3 regions of the Streptodolium elevatio genome follow, and region 3 is predicted to be linked to each of the others. Evidence: riboswitches for the same ligand, from Rfam matches in the RefSeq annotation. Region 3 holds a riboswitch; each other region holds the start of a gene.
What was found. Region 3 has a riboswitch for cobalamin ahead of ACWD12_RS06955 (putative cobaltochelatase). Riboswitches for the same ligand answer to the same signal wherever they lie in the genome.

Region 1: it holds a riboswitch for cobalamin, as region 3 does, so the genes downstream of both, ACWD12_RS12615 (ribonucleoside-diphosphate reductase subunit alpha) here and ACWD12_RS06955 (putative cobaltochelatase) in region 3, are expected to answer to the same signal.
Region 2: it holds a riboswitch for cobalamin, as region 3 does, so the genes downstream of both, ACWD12_RS37835 (ABC transporter substrate-binding protein) here and ACWD12_RS06955 (putative cobaltochelatase) in region 3, are expected to answer to the same signal.

Annotation. Positions count from the first base shown of each region.
Region 1 is NZ_JBSFVE010000005.1:210,749-216,067, forward strand. It holds gene ACWD12_RS12605 (SDR family oxidoreductase) at 1-607, opposite strand, end outside; partial or broken gene ACWD12_RS12610 (M24 family metallopeptidase) at 772-1,641, opposite strand; cobalamin riboswitch at 1,960-2,227, shown strand; gene ACWD12_RS12615 (ribonucleoside-diphosphate reductase subunit alpha) at 2,342-4,729, shown strand; gene ACWD12_RS12620 (ribonucleotide-diphosphate reductase subunit beta) at 4,879-5,319, shown strand, end outside.
Region 2 is NZ_JBSFVE010000035.1:16,776-22,094, forward strand. It holds gene ACWD12_RS37825 (TerD family protein) at 1-1,085, opposite strand, end outside; gene ACWD12_RS37830 (LLM class flavin-dependent oxidoreductase) at 1,260-2,264, opposite strand; cobalamin riboswitch at 2,515-2,760, shown strand; gene ACWD12_RS37835 (ABC transporter substrate-binding protein) at 2,869-4,590, shown strand; gene ACWD12_RS37840 (ABC transporter permease) at 4,587-5,319, shown strand, end outside.
Region 3 is NZ_JBSFVE010000002.1:632,004-637,322, forward strand. It holds gene ACWD12_RS06955 (putative cobaltochelatase) at 1-1,904, opposite strand, end outside; cobalamin riboswitch at 2,024-2,148, opposite strand; gene ACWD12_RS06960 (alpha/beta hydrolase) at 2,253-3,266, shown strand; gene ACWD12_RS06965 (class I SAM-dependent methyltransferase) at 3,332-4,102, shown strand; gene ACWD12_RS06970 (GNAT family N-acetyltransferase) at 4,113-4,571, opposite strand; gene ACWD12_RS06975 (MetQ/NlpA family ABC transporter substrate-binding protein) at 4,748-5,319, opposite strand, start outside.

The sequences.
Region 1 (5,319 bases), on a different contig from region 3:
TCTTCTCGGCCCTGGCCATGATCGAGGGCCAGCGCTTGCCCAGCACACCGCGCCACGCGAGGTCGGGGGCGACCGGCACGTGCAGCGCGTACACGTACCAGGACCGGAACCCCTGCTCGATGTTCCGCGAAATCCGCCCGGGTGTCGGGCGGGTCAGCCCCTCCCGGGTCACCAGGCCCAGGTGGTCGAGGCTCGGCCCGGAGATCGTCGTGAACGAGGCGACGCGACGCGCGACGCGCGGCGTCGTGACGAACTCCCAGCTCTGCACCGACCCCCAGTCGTGCCCCACCAGGTGCACGCGGCCCTCCGGCGCGACGGCGTCGAGGACGCGCTCGAAGTCGTCGGTGAGACGGTGGAGTGCGTACGCGGACGTCGCGTCGGGGCGGCTGGACTCGCCGGCCCCGCGTACGTCGTACGCCACCACCCGGTACCGGTCGGCGAGACGCGCCGCGACGTGGGACCACACCTCTTTGGTGTCCGGGTACCCGTGCACGAGAACAACGGTCGGGCCGTCGGCGGCTCCGGCCTCGACGGCGGCGAGGCGTACGCCCTCCGGCGACGTGACCTCGAAGCGGCGGGCTCCCGGCAGGTCGTACAGCGAGGTCACACCGACTCCTTCGATGCCGCGCCCGATGCCGGGCCCAGAGCCGAATTCGGGCCCAGAGCCGAATTCGGGCCCAGAGCCGAATCCGGGCCCGACGCCGACCCCGCGGCCGAACTGAAGGCCGAGGCAAACCCCGGCGCGGTCCCGGTGGCCGCGGTCCCCGCCAATCCGCGGTCCGCCCAGCGGTGCACGTGCGGCAGGTCGTCGTCGAGCCAGTACGCGTGCCCGTCGTCCTCGACGACGAGAAGCTCCTCGAACTTCGCGCCCACGCCCCGGAATCCGACGTGCGGCTCGACCGCCCACAGCCCGGGTGTCGCCGGGTGGTCGGACATCTTGCGGTGGTTCCACAGCGGCGACCAGCCCTCGCGGTGGCCGCGTAGGCCGTCGTGCAGCAGCCCCCGCAGCGCGCGCATTCCGAAGCCGAACGCGTGCGGCCGCAGCCGGGCGTCGGCCACCTTGTCGACGCGATGCGCGATCACCCCGAACGGATACGCGCGATGCCGGTTCTCGTATCCCTGACGGGCCATCAAGGCATCGACGTCCAGGTAGATCTGCCGCAGCGTCCGACCGGCCTGCACGGCCTCCAGAATGAACGCGCGGTGCGCCGCGAGGTCGTCGAGCAAACGGTCCACGACGCGGTTCGGCCCGAGCGAGGTCGTGTAGCCGATGTCGGCGGTGTACCCGTCGTACACCGGGGCGACGTCGAGGATGAACGGCATGCCCTCGGTCAGCCTGCGGTCGGTCGCGAAGAACTGGTGTGGCACCTTGAAGCCGGTGAACGCGGTGCGGTCGCCGAACCAGGCGAACGGCAGGTGCAGCCAGTCGCGTACGCCGTGCGCCACGAGCCACTGCCGCATCATCGCCGTGGCCTCGCGCTCGGTCGTGCCGGGGCGCAGGCGCGCCGCGACGGCCTCGGCGCAGTCGTAGGCCAGGCGTTGCGCCGCGCGGAAGCCGTCGAGGTCCGCACCGGTCAGGCCGGCCGCGCCGACTTCGCCGGATGCTCCCGGCAAACCGAACTTGTCGGCTATATCAGGCATATCAGCTACTCCGGTCACACCGGTCGATCCGGTGGATGCGTCCGTAAGCGGGGTCGCCATGCCGACCGCCTTTCGGAGAGGTGAACCGTGCGGGAGCGGAGCGCGAAGCGCGCGATCCGCCGGGCGGAGGGCCCGGGCAGAAGGTGTTACCGGGGGTAACATACCCGGAGAGCGAGGGGGACGGAACCCCCCGTGTCACGACACGTGCCGTGCGACACGCCGAACACAACCACTGGTGGTTCGCGTCGGGGGTACCCACTAGATATATGCTCCTGATCGCAGCTGGTTCACCTGCTCCGCGCTGTCGGAGCAAGTGGCGAAAAGGTGCTGATGTCCCGTCAGGTGGCATTGGTCCTTTGAAGAGGGAACCCGGGTGCGCGCACCCGCGACATGTCGCGGCGCGTGTACGTCAAGCCGGGACTGCCCCCGCAGCGGTGAGCGGGAACGACCGCCGTCACCAAGCACTCCGGCCCCCCGGCCGGGGGAAGCGACGGCCACTAGGAACTCCGCGGTCCGGCACGCCCCCAGCGTGCCGGTGCCCGGCATGCCCGCGAGTCCGAAGACCTGCCGGTTGCCCGTGTCCGCCCCCCTGTCAGGCGGCGCACGGTGGTCACCGCATTTCGAGCTCGCGAGGAGAGAGCCCGTGACCGTCATGGACAGCGCGATTTCGCGCGCCCATAACAAGCCGGTTTCCCCCGGTATGTCCGCATCTGAGGCCAACGCTGCCGCGGGCACTCCCGCGGGCATTTCCGCAGGAAACCCGGCGGACACGTCCGCGGGGACCCCTGCGAACACCGCGGCGGACAGCCCCGAGGCGATCGCCGCCGTCATCCGGGCCCTCGCCGACGACCTCCCCGACGTCGATCCCGAACGCGTCGCCACCCGGGCCCTCGCCGGACTCCACGCCGGCGCCACGGACATCGAACGCGACGCGCTCGTGGTGCGCACCGCCGCAGAACTCATCGCGGAGGAGCCCGAGTACTCCCGGCTCGCCGCCCGCCTGCTGGCCCGCACCATCGACACCGAGGTCGGCACCCACGGGATCACCGGCTTCAGCTCCGGCATCGCGCTCGGCCACGCGGAAGGCCTCGTCGGCGACGAGACGGCCGCATTCGTCGCCGCGCACGCCGCCGAACTCGACGCCGCGGTCGACCCCGCCGCCGACCGCCGGTTCGAGTACTTCGGCCTGCGCACCGTCTACGACCGCTACTTGCTCCGTCACCCGGTCAACCGCGCGGTCGTCGAAACACCCCAGCACTTCCTGCTGCGCGTCGCCTGCGGCCTGTCCAAGACCGCGCCCGAGGCCGTCGGCTTCTACCGCCTCATGTCCTCCCTCGCGTACCTGCCCAGCTCGCCGACGCTCTTCAACTCCGGTACGCGGCACACCCAGATGTCCTCCTGCTACCTGCTCGACTCGCCGCAGGACGACATCGAGTCCATCTACGACATGTACGGCCGCATCGCGCGCCTCTCCAAGTTCGCCGGGGGCATCGGCGTCGCCTGGTCGCGCGTACGCTCGCGCGGCGCTCTCATCCGCGGCACCAACGGCCACTCCAACGGCATCGTCCCGTGGCTCAACACGCTCGACGCCTCCGTCCAGGCGGTCAACCAGGGCGGCAAGCGCCGCGGCGCGGCGTGCGTGTACCTGGAGCCGTGGCACCCGGACGTCCTGGAGTTCCTGGAACTGCGCGACAACACCGGCGAGGACGCGCGGCGCACGCACAACCTCAACCTCGCGAACTGGATCCCCGACCTGTTCATGCGGCGCGTCGACGCCGACGGGGTGTGGTCGCTGTTCGACCCCGACGAGGTGCCCGAGCTGCCCGACCTGTGGGGCGCGGAGTTCGACGCGGCCTACGAACAGGCCGAGCGCGACGGGCGGTTCGTACGCCAGATGCCGGCCCGCGAGCTGTACGCCCGCATGATGCGCACCCTCGCGCAGACCGGCAACGGCTGGATGACCTTCAAGGACGCGTCCAACCGCACCTGCAACCAGGCCGCCGAGCCCGGCAACGTCGTCCACCTCTCCAACCTGTGCACCGAGATCCTCGAGGTCACCAGCGACGGGGAGACCGCGGTGTGCAACCTCGGCTCCGTGCAGCTAGGCGCGCACGTCACCGACGCCGGCATCGACTGGGACAAGCTGCGGGCCACCGTGCGCACCGCCGTCACCTTCCTCGACCGCGTCATCGACATCAACTACTACCCGACCGGCCAGGCCGCCGCCTCGAACCCGCGCTGGCGTCCCGTCGGCCTGGGCGTCATGGGGCTCCAGGACGTCTTCTTCACGCTGCGCCTGCCCTTCGACTCGGCCGAGGCCCGCGAACTGTCCACCCGGATCGCCGAAGAGATCTACCTGACGGCCCTGGAAGCCTCGTGCGACCTGGCCGAGGAGGCCGGACCGCACCCTGCCTACCAGGAGACGCACGCGGCTCGCGGCCGCCTGCAGCCCGACCTGTGGGACGGCGTCACCCCGACGCAGACCAAGCGCTGGGACACTTTGCGCGACCGCGTCGCGTCCCACGGCCTGCGCAACTCCCTGCTGATCGCGATCGCGCCGACCGCCACCATCGCCTCGATCGCCGGCGCGTACGAGTGCATCGAGCCCCAAATCTCCAACCTCTTCAAGCGCGAGACGCTCTCGGGCGAGTTCCTCCAGGTCAACACCTACCTGGTGCGAGAACTCAAGCGTCGCGGGCTGTGGACCGCGGCCATCCGCGAGCGCATCAAGCGCGCCGAGGGGTCGGTCCAGGACCTGACGGAACTCCCGGACGACGTACGCCTGCTGTACCGCACCTCGTGGGAGCTGCCGCAGCGCGCGCTGATCGACCTGGCGGCGGCGCGCTCGCCGTACATCGACCAGTCGCAGTCGCTGAACCTGTTCATGGCCGACCCGACCATCGGCAAGCTCTCGTCGATGTACCGGTACGCCTGGTCGACCGGCCTGAAGACGACGTACTACCTGCGCTCGCGCCCCGCGACGCGCATCCAGCAGGCGACCGTCGCGACCGCCGCCCCCGCCGTCGCGGACGAAGAGGTCATCGCCTGCTCCCTGGAGAACCCCGAGGCCTGCGAGGCATGCCAGTGACGACCGTCCACGAGCCCGAGCCCGAGGCCGCGCGAGCGGCGTCGGCCGACCTGCCCGCCCCGGCTGCGCCGACCGCCTCGCCCGCCTTGGGCGCGCACGCCGCGCAGGCGGGGCCCGCCCCGGACCGGGCGCGGCTTCTCGACGCCGGTATGAGCCTCACCCTGCGGCCGATGCGCTACCCGGACTTCTACGAGAAGTACCGGGCGGCGATCCGCAACACCTGGACCGTCGAGGAGGTCGACCTCCACTCCGACCTGGCCGACCTGGCCAAGCTGGGGCCGGCCGAACGCCACCTCGTCCAGCGCCTCGTGGCCTTCTTCGCCACCGGCGACACGATCGTGGCGAACAACCTGGTGCTCAACCTGTACCGGCACATCAACGCCCCCGAGGCGCGGCTGTACCTGTCGCGCCAGCTGTTCGAGGAGGCCGTGCACGTCCAGTTCTACCTGACGCTGCTGGACACGTACCTGCCTGATCCGGACGAGCGGGCCAAGGCGTTCGCGGCCGTCGAACACATCCCGTCGATCCGCCGGAAGGCGGAGTTCTGCTTCCGCTGGATCGACTCCGCGATGGGGCTCCGACGGCTGACG
Region 2 (5,319 bases), on a different contig from region 3:
GGGCCGGCCGGCGGATAGAGCGTGGCGACCCCGTCGAGTCCGGCGAAGCTCTCGGCCCCCTGGTAGACGGCCACGAATATCAGGAGGCGCTTGATCTCGGCGGTGCGGTCGAGGTTGACGGTGAGGTTCTCGCCGCCGCCCCGGCTCCCGCCGGTCCGGTCGTCGCGGTCCAGCCGGACGTAGGGCGGCTCGTCGAACGAGCCGAACTGCTCGTCGATGGGGTGGATGATGCCCTTGTCGCCGTTCTGCAGTTCCCACAGGCAGGACAGGTCGAGGTCGATGTCGTTCGGGTTCACCGCCCGCGGGCCCCTCCGCAGCAGACCGCGCGAGTGTGGGCGGGCGCTCCAGGAAAGGTTGACCCGCAGCGCGCCGGACGTCGCACCCTGCTTGGTGAGCGAGACGGTCGGCGCGGTCTTCGTCAGCGTGATCTTCGACAGCGAGACCGGCGCGGGCGGAGGTGGCGGTGCGGGCGATGCGGGCGGTACGGGCGGCAAAAAGCTCGGCGGGGCGGCTTGCGGGGGCGGCGGCGGGGTCACCGGCACGGGTGCGGGCTCCGGTTCCTCCGCGACGCTGATGCCGAAGTCGGTGGCCAGCCCGGCCAGGCCGGACGCGTAGCCCTGGCCCACGGCGCGGAACTTCCACGTCCCCTTGCCGCGGTAGAGCTCCCCGAGCACGAAGGCCGACTCGGACGTGGCGTCGGAGCTGTCGAACCGGGCCAGCTCGGAGCCGTTCGCCGCGTCCAGCACCCGGATGCAGAGGCCGCGTACCTGTCCGAACGTCCCGCCGTCGGCCGAGGCCGCCAGCACCACGGCCGTGATGTCCTGCTCCACCGAGGCCAGGTCCACCGCGAGGGTGTCGACCGCCTGCGCGCCGTCCTGGCGCGTGCCTTCGTAGCGGACCGCGCCGCGGGGGTGCGAGGGCTGGTTGTAGAAGACGAAGTCGTCGTCCGACCGGACGCGGCCGGCCGCGGTCAGCAGCAGCGCCGAGGCGTCCACGTCGGGGCTCCCCGGGCCGTGCTGCCGGCCGAGCTCGACCCGTACCGCGGCGGCGGGCACCGGTACGTTGGCACCCTTGCTCATCGACATCCGAGCCCTCCCTCACATCAGGTCCGGGAAGCGTACTTAGCGGGCAATCTTGCGGCACCCCGGTGCTCCGAAAAGCGCGGATCCCGGACAACCCGCGCAACGCCGAACCCTCGCAACGCCGACCCACGCAACGCCGAACCCATGCGCCCCCAGGCCGCGCGAAACGCGACGCCGTCACGCCGGGGTGCGCGCACGCCCGACCTGACGGGCAATCAGCTCCATTGCCGGGAGGACGAGGCGCAGCCCGAGCCGAACCGGCTGGGTGTGGCACAGCAGGTCCGTCGCACCGGGGAGCCCGGGGTCGCGGGCGAGTGCGGCGGCCACCTGGTCCGGCGCGCCGTACGCGAAGGCTCCGGCGGCCAGGTAGGCGTCCGGGTCGAAGCCGTCCGGGTAGCGCCCGGTGCGGACCCCGTCGTCGATCCAGTCGCGCAGCCGTGGCGCCAGGACGGCGCGCGCGAGTTCGGCGGGCTCCGATGGGAACACCGGGCGCGACACCGCTATGCGCGCCGTGCGTCCCGCGGCCTCCATGCGGCCGCGGTAGCCGTCGGCGAGGCGCGCGTATTCGGTGTCCTGGGCGTACGGGCCGTCGGGGCCCGGGCCGCGCCGCCCGTACATGACGCCGAGGCCGAGACGGGCGGCACGGTCCATGCCCGCCGGGGAGCCGGCGCCGAGCCACACCCGTTCGGACAGTCCGGGTGCGGGCGGTGTGAGGCGGACCCCGCCAGGGAGTTCGCGTCCGTCGAGCGCGTCGAGGAGTACGGGCAGCAGGCCGTCGAGGACATCGTGGCGGCGCTCGTGGTCCAGGCCGAACGCGCGGGAGGCGGTGGCGTCGGCGCCTGCCCCGAGGCCCAGTTCGAGGCGTCCGCCGCTCAACGCGTCGACGACGGCGGCGTCTTCTGCGAGCCGCAGCGCGTTCTCGGCCGGGCCGACGACGACCGCGGTGCCGAGGCGGATGCGGGTCGTGTGCTCGGCGATGGCGGCGAGCAGGACCAGGGGCGACGGGAGAGTGCCGCCCTGGGCCCCGAAGTGATGTTGCGCGACCCAGAAGCTGTGGAAACCCAACTCTTCGGCAGCGACGGCGAGTTCAACGGTCTCGCGATAGAGGGCCCGGGGTGGGCCGTCGGCGGAGACGTGGGTGATCCAGCCGAGTCGGGGCAGGCTGCGGGGGCGGTGGTGCATGGACGGTCCCGGGGTCGTGGTGCGTCGGGCGGCACGGCGGGCAGGCTGTGGACGGGCTTGTGGGCGGGGGGGTGTCGGCGGACGCGTCGGACGGACTTGCCGGCACGACTTGTCGGAAGGGTCCGGCAGGGTTGTCGCCGGATCGAGGGCGGGGCGGCGGGCTGTTGGCGCGTGAGCGTACCCGCCGTGTCCGGGCGATTCGTCGCGGACGCCCGGACCGCCCGGGTGCGGCGGGCAAGATCGATGCCGCTACCGTGGTGCCCGCATCGGTTCGCCCTCCGTCTCGTGCGGCAGGGCGTCGCAAGAGGGAACCCGGTGGAAATCCGGGACTGCCCCGCAGCGGTGAGTGGGAACGACCGCCGTCATGAGCACTGGACCGCCCACGGTCCGGGAAGCGACGGCCAGTAGGTCCGGGCTGATGCCTCGTTCGGGGGACGAGGCGCGATGTGCCCGGGTGCCCGCGAGTCCGAAGACCTGCCGACGCCCGTACGCGGCATGCGTGCGGTTCCAGCCGGACCCCGAGGGCGGGTCGTGCGGAGGCCGCTCGGCCGTGCGCTCACTCGCCTTCCGGTTCCGGTGCCCGGAACTCGCGAAGGAGAGCGCCATGGCATCCCCCGACAGACCCGCGTCCGCGTTCGGCGGCCGCTTCCGCAACCCGTTCTCCCGGCTGCTGTCCCGCCGGACGACGCGCCGCCCGACGGACCGCACAGACGACCGTACGAACGGCCGCGCAACCAGCCGCACGACCGGCCGGGCGACCGGGCAGGCCGGGCTCGCCGTAGCTTCCGTCGCCGCGTTGGCCGTGCTCGCCACCGGGTGCGGGAGCGGTGGCGACTCCGCGGCCAAGCCGGCGGGCGCCGCGGCCGAGAAGCCGCTGACGATCTACAACTCCTATTCGATCGCGGGCCTCGATCCCGTCGGCACCGGGACGAACTGGCTGTTCGACTGGGGCGTGGCGGAGAACCTGATGGAGGCCGGCGAGGACGGCGTCGTCCGCCCGTGGCTGGCGCAGTCGGTGACCCAGGGCAGCCCGACCGAGTGGCGCATCACGCTGCGGCCGGGCATGACGTTCCAGAACGGCAGGCCGGTGGACGCGGAGGCGGTCAACCGCGCCCTCACCCGGCAGATCGCCAGGTCCAAGGCCGTGCGCACGTACCTGGCCGAGGGCTCGACGGTACGCACCACGGGCCCGCTCGACCTGGTCCTGACCACTCCCGCACCCAACGCCGCGGTCCCGGCCGCGCTGGCGGCGCGCGACACGTCGCTGCAGATCTACGACACCGAGGCCGTCGAGGCGGCGGGCGGCGACTCCGCGAAGATCGTGAACGCCGGTGCCTTCACCGGGCCGTACGCCGTCACCGCGTGGACGCCCGATCTGCTGAAACTCGCCCGGTACGACAAGTACTGGGCCGGCCGGCCCAAGCTCCCGTCGGTCACCGTCAAGGTGGTGCCCGACGAGCAGGCCCGGATCGCCGGCGTGCAGTCCGGCGAGGCGCAACTCGCCTTCTACCCCTCACCGGACGCGGCGCTCACGCTGGCCGGTCGCACGGACTCGGTGCTCAGGACCTCGCCGAAGGCGCTCCAAGCGCTGCTGATCGACATGAACCTCACCGCCGCGCCGTTCGACGACGCCCGGGTGCGCCGCGCGTTCGCCCGGGCGATCGACTACCGGGAGTTGGGCGAGGACGTCGCCAAGGGCTCGTTCGCCACCGCGACGGGTCTGTATCCGGAGGGCTACCCCTACGCGGCGGCCACCCAGCACACCGACCTCGCCGAGGCGAACCGGCTGCTGGACGAGGCGGGTTGGGCCAAGGGCAAGGACGGCGTCCGCGGCAAGGACGGCAAGCGCCTGACGGTCCGCTTCGTCACGCAGGCCCAGGGGCCGGAGACGAACGCCCTTGCGGTGGTGATCAAGTCCGAAGTGGCGAAGGCCGGTTTCGACCTCCAGATCGTGAACGCCGAGGACTCCGCGCGCACGAAGGCGGACCTGGGCGCGTGGGAGGCGTCCATCGGGCTCAACGGCTCGCTGTCCGGCACGGCGGACCCGATCCAACCGTTCCGCGCGCGCTGGACGACCGGCGGGTCGGCGAACGCCCAGAAGCTCTCGGACCCGCGGGTCGACGCGCTCGGCGACCGCCTGTTGACCACGACCGACCAGGCGGCCCGCGAACAGCTGCTGCGCGAGGGCCAGGCAATTCTCAGCGACCGGGAGGCGTACGTGATCGCCGCCACGTACAAGCAGTTCGCCGTGGTGGCCGGCGGCGACTGGACGGGGTACCAGGTCTCCAACGTACGGAGGCATCTGCGCTTCGACACGGCGCCGTGACATCGCGTGCCGCAACGGCGGCTCCCGGCGGCGGACCCGCCGCGCCGGGAGCCGTCCCGCGGGCCCTGCGCAGCGCACGCGCGGCGGCGGGTCACCCGATCGCGCGGCGGCTTCTGTCCGTTCCGGTCACCGTCGCGGGCGCGGCGCTGCTGATCTGGGCCCTGCTGCCCCTTGCTCCCGGCGACCCGGCCCGGATGACGCTGACCGCACAGGGGGTCCCGGAACCGACGCCGGATCAGCTCGCCGCCACACGCGCCGAGTTGGGTCTCGACCGTGCCCTGGCCGGGCAGTTCGGGCACTGGCTGGCCCGCGCCCTGCACGGGGATCTGGGTACGTCGTACCAAAGCGGCCGCCCGGTGCTGACCGAGCTCGGCGAACGGCTGCCCGCGACACTGCGGCTGGGCAGTGCCGCCCTGCTGTTCGCGTTGGCGATCGCGGTGCCGCTCGCGCTCGTCGCCGCGGCCTTCCGGCGCCGTTGGCCGGACACCCTCGCCCGCGCGCTCGCGCTGCTCGGGGCCGCCCTGCCGGGCTTCGTCGTGGGTCTGATCCTCATTCAACTCGTGGTGGTCCAGGGCGGCTTCGGCTCGGTGGTGCGGGACGGTACGTGGGCCGCGGTGTGGATGCCCGCGCTGTGCCTGGCGTTCGGCATGTTCGACGTGTGGTCGCGTCTGCTGCGCGGTGCCCTGGTGGACGCGATGGACAGCGGATGGGCCGCCTCAGTGATCGCCC
Region 3 (5,319 bases):
CCGTGTGTGGCGCGCCCGTCGGTCACCACGATGACGAGCGGCCGCCGCCGCGGGTCGCGCAACCGCTCGACGCGCAGCGCCTCGTGGGCGCGCAGGAGACCGGCGGCGAGCGGCGTGCGCCCGCCCGTCGGCAGCGCCGCGAGCCGGGCCGCGCCCGCCTCGACGGACGACGTGGGCGGCAGCGCGAGTTCGGCGCCGGCGCCCCGGAAGGTCACCAGCCCCACCTTGTCGCGGCGCTGGTACGCGTCGAGCAGCAGCGACAACACCGCGCCCTTCACGGTCCGCATGCGGGCCCGGGCCGCCATCGATCCCGAGGCGTCGACGACGAAGAGCACGAGGTTGCCCTCGCGGCCTTCGCGGACCGCCTCGCGCACGTCGTCGCGGCGCACGACGAGCCCGGGGCCGCGGCGCCCGCGCGCGAGCTGGTGCGGCGCGGCGGCGCGCACGGTGCCCGCCAGGTGCAGACGCCCGGGTCGTGCGCCGGTCGGGCGGCGCTCCCCGGTGGTCCGGCCGGTGCCGGTCTCGGCACGCGACCGCCGCCCGGCCGCGCCCTGGCCGAGGCCGGGGACGGCGATCAACCGCGCGCGGAAGGGCTCGGCCGCGGCGACGGCGGGCTGATCGGCGGCGGCCGACCCCGGTGCGGCGGGCGGGTGTTCGGCCGCCGGGGGCGCTGTGTCGTGTTCGCCGTCTCGGGGCCGGTCGGCGGCGCGGTCGTCGCGGTCCGCGGCCGGGCCGGCTTCGGGGCCGTTGCGCGGTGCTCCCCCGCCGCCGGGGCCCGGCGCGTCGGGACCGCCGTCCGGATCCGGGTCCGGGTCCTGCTCGGGTCCGTCGGGGGTACCCGACTCCGAGGGGCCGGCCGGGTCGTCCGGGTCCTCCGGGGCGTCCGGCGCCTCGGGTTCGTCGGCCAGCGCCTCGTCCAACCTGTCCTCGTCGAGCCCTGGCGCGTCGAAGGGGTTGCGGCGGCGCCGGTGCGGGAGGGCGAGCCGCGCGGCCTGGCGTACGTCCGCCGCCTCGACCTCGGTGCGCCCGTGCCACGCCGCGAGGGCCATCGCGGTGCGTGCCGTGACCAGGTCCGCGCGCAGCCCGTCGACCTCGAACGCCGCGCACACGCGCGCGATCCGCTCGAGTTCGGTGTCGGGCAGCACGACGTGCGGCAGCAGCTCCCGCGCGGTGCGGATGCGCTCCGCGAGCGCCGCGTCGCCGCCGTCCCAGCGGCGCGCGAAGCCGTCGGGGTCGGCCTCGTACGCCAGCCTGCGCCGCACGACCTCGGCGCGCTCGCGTGGTTCGCGGCTGGCCGCCACCTCGACGGTCAGGCCGAAGCGGTCGAGCAACTGCGGGCGCAGCTCGCCCTCCTCGGGGTTCATGGTGCCAACGAGGATGAAGCGCGAGGCGTGCCGCACCGAGACGCCCTCGCGCTCCACGTGCGCGGTGCCCATGGCGGCCGCGTCGAGGAGCAGGTCGACGAGGTGGTCGTGCAGCAGGTTGACCTCGTCGACGTACAGCAGGCCCCGGTGGGCGGCGGCGAGGAGGCCCGGTTCGTACGCCTTGACGCCCTCGGCGAGGGCGCGCTCCAGGTCGAGCGATCCGACGAGGCGGTCCTCGGTGGCGCCGACCGGCAGTTCGACGAGCCGCGCCCGGCGCACCTCGCCGGGCACGCCCGGGTCGTGGGGCCCGTCGGGGCAGGCCGTGTCGGGGGCCGCGGGGTCGCACGCGAAGCGGCAGCCGGACACCATGGCGGCGTCGGGCAGCAGCCCCGCGAGCGCGCGGACCACGGTCGACTTGGCCGTGCCCTTCTCCCCACGGACCAGCACTCCGCCGACGCCGGGCGAGACGGCGTTCAGGAGGAGCGCGAGGCGGAGGTCGGCGAGGCCGACGACGGCGGAGAAGGGGTAGCCGGCGGTCACCGGCGTACCGCCAGGCTCCGGGAACGGCACGGTATGCGCGGCGACATGGGCTGTCGGCCTCCCTCGGGTGTCCACGCCCTGGTAGGTGGCGGGCCCGCGGCGCGGGCCCGGACAGCCGGAAGTGTCTGGCTCCCGGAAGGCTGATGCCCCTCGCGCGGGCGCGTCGAACGGAGTCGGCGCGCCGGTCGGGTTCAGCCGTCCGGTCACAGTGGCGGGACCGCTCCGGTGTCGCACCGGATTCCTTCCCTGCTGTCGGGCGACAGCCTCTCATACCGCCCACGGGCCGGTATTTGCGGCGGTCGGGGCGCCTTGCGGGACACGCGGCACGGCGATGGCAGACTGCCCTGCATGGAAGACCCGGTATACGTACCCGACGTCCTGGGCGCGCCCTACGAGAGCGCGACGCTGCAACTCCGCGACGACGCGGAGGGCGAGGCGGTGGCGACGCTGGTCCGGCGGCGCGCGGATGCCCCGACACGTCGTGCGGTGCTCTATGTGCACGGGTTCAACGACTACTTCTTCCAGACCCATCTGGCCGACCGGTTCGTCGCGCTCGGCTTCGACTTCTACGCGCTGGACCTGCGGTCGTACGGCCGGTCGATCCGCGCGCACCGCCGCACCAACTACGTCGACGACCTGGGCCGCTACTCCGAGGAACTCGACCTGGCCGCGCACGTCGTCCGCGAGGTCGAGGGCCACGACACGCTGCTGGTGAACGGCCATTCAACGGGTGGCCTGGTGACGGCGCTGTGGGCGCACCACCGCGCGGGGCGGGGCATCGTCGACGGGCTGTTCCTCAACAGCGCCTTCCTCGACCTGAACGCCCCGTTGGTGGCGCGGACGGTCGGGGTGCGGGCCGTGCACGCGGCGCGCCACTACGTCTCGCAGCGGCCCCTGCCGGGCGGCCTCGGCGGCGGCTACGGGCAGAGCCTGCACGTCGGCCACCACGGGGAATGGGAGTTCGACCCGGCGTGGAAGGCGATCGAGGGCATCGCGCCCTACGCGGGCTGGGTGGCCGCCGTGCACCGCGGCCACCGCGCGGTGGCGCGCGGACTCGCCGTCGACTGCCCGGTGTTGGCGATGTCGTCCACCGCCAGTGTGGACGGGCGCGTGTGGCACGAGGGGCTGCACAAAGCCGACGCCGTGCTGAACGCGGACCGCATCGCCCTGCTGGCGCCGCGCATCGGCCGTCACGTCACCATCGTCCGCGTGCCCGGCGGCATGCACGACCTGGCCCTGTCCGGGCCCGAGGTGCGTGCCCAGGTGTTCGACGAACTGGCCCGCTGGATCGGCGCGTACGTGCCATCCGGAACGTCGGCCTCCGCCGCGCGAAGCCTGTCACCGGATCGGGTTAACAGGTGACGGCGAGTACACAAAATCCGTTCTACCTGCGGCGATTCACGGTCCCGGGCTGTTAGCATCGGCGCGTGGGGGCTCACGAGGTCGCGAACACCGGTTACGCACGCTCGGTACGCGTCTACGAACGGGCGCGCCCTGCCTACCCGTTGCCCGTCCTGGCCGAGCTGACGGACGCGCTCGGTCTCGGAGCGGGCCGTACCGTCGTCGAACTGGGCGCGGGAACGGGCCTGTTCACCCGGCTGCTCATGCTCACCGGGGCGCGCGTGGTCGCGGTGGAACCGGTCGCCGCGATGCGCGGACGACTCGTGGAACTGCTGCCCTCGGTCACCGTGGCCGACGGGACCGCGGAGCACACGGGCGTCGCCGCCGGCTCCGCGCACGCGGTCATCGCGGCGCAGGCGTGGCACTGGTTCGACGCTCAGGCGACCCCGGCCGAGGTCGAACGGGTGCTCGCCCCGGACGGCGGGCTCGGGCTGGTGTGGAACACCTCTGACGACACGGTCCCGTGGGTGCGCGACTACCAGGACATCTACTTCCGCCGCGCCCCCGCGGACCTGCCGTCGCACCAGGACGGCACGTGGCGCAAGGTGCTCGAGTCCCGGCCCGGTTGGAGCGGCATCAGCGAGCGGCACTTCCCCAACCCGCACAGGATGTCGCGGGACGGCGTGATCGACCGCATGCTGTCGAGCAGCCACATCGCATGCCTGGACGCCGGCGAACAGGCCCGGGTTCGCCGCGAGGTCGAGGGCGTGCTCGACGGGCACCCGGAGACGCGGGGCCGCGACACCGTCGAACTGCCCTATGTGACCGACCTCTACTGGATGGTCCGGGCCAACTGAGCGGCCGGGCTCAGCCGGTCGCGACCGGCGTGGCCGGGCGGCGCATCTCGACGTGCGGGATGTCGTCCTCCAGGTAGGTGGCGCCGGCGCGGCGGAACCCGAAGCGGGCGTACCAGTCCTCCAGCGGCTCCTGCGCGTCCAGGATGCACGGCGCGTCGCCGATCAGGTCGATCGCGTGCTCCATGAGGCGGGCTGCGGAGCCGGTGCCGCGCTCGGCCCGGGTGGCGCACATGCGTCCGATCCGGGCGGTGCCGTCGGCCTCGCGCAACAGGCGCAGGGTCGCGGCGATCTCGCCGTCGCGCTCGAGCCAGAGCTGACGTGCGCCCGGTTCCAGGTCGCGGCCGTCGAGTTCGGGGTACGGGCACCGCTGTTCGACGACGAAGACGTCCACGCGCAGGCGCAGCAGCCGGTAGAGCACGACGACGTCGAGGTCGAGGGTCCGGGCGCTGCGGAACTCCAGGTCACTCACGCACTCCACGGTACGCTTTCCGGCCACGTGAACAGCCCGGCCGGGCCCCGTGTGTCGGGCCCCGGCCGGGTGAACTCGCCGTGCGCAGCGGTGCTCGGCGCGCGGGCGCAGGTGGGCGCGTACGCGGGCGCGCCCGTGTGGGACGGTGCGGACTTGCGCGGGCCTGTGCGGTCGGCTCAGAAGGCCGGGAGCACCGAGCCCTGGTAGTTGTCCTCGATGTACTTCTTCACCTCGGGCGAGTTGAGGAGCTTCTTCAGCTTCTGGACGTTCTCGTCGTTCTCGTGGCCCTTCTTGACCACGAGCACGTTGGCGTACGGGTTGCCCTCCGCCTTCTCCAGCACCAGTGCCTGCTTGGCCTCCAGGTTCGCCTGGAGCGCGTAGTTGCCGTTGACGACCGAGGCGTCGACGTCATCCAGCGTGCGCGGCAGCTGCTCCGCGTCGAGGGCCTTGAACTTGAGGTTCTTCGGGTTCTCGACGACGTCCTTCTCGGTGGCGTTGACGCCGACCCCGTCCTTGAGCTTGATCAGCCCGTTGTCGGCGAGCAGCTTGAGGGCCCGGCCGCCGTTGGTGGCGTCGTTCGGGAAGGAGATGGTCGCGCCGTCCTTGATCTCGGCGACGGACTTGTCCTTCTTCGAGTACAGGCCGAGCGGTTCGAGGTGGACCGGCGCCACCGGGACGAGGTCCTTCTTGTTCTCCGAGTTGTACTTGTCGAGGTAGGGCTTGTGCTGGAAGAAGTTGGCGCCGACGC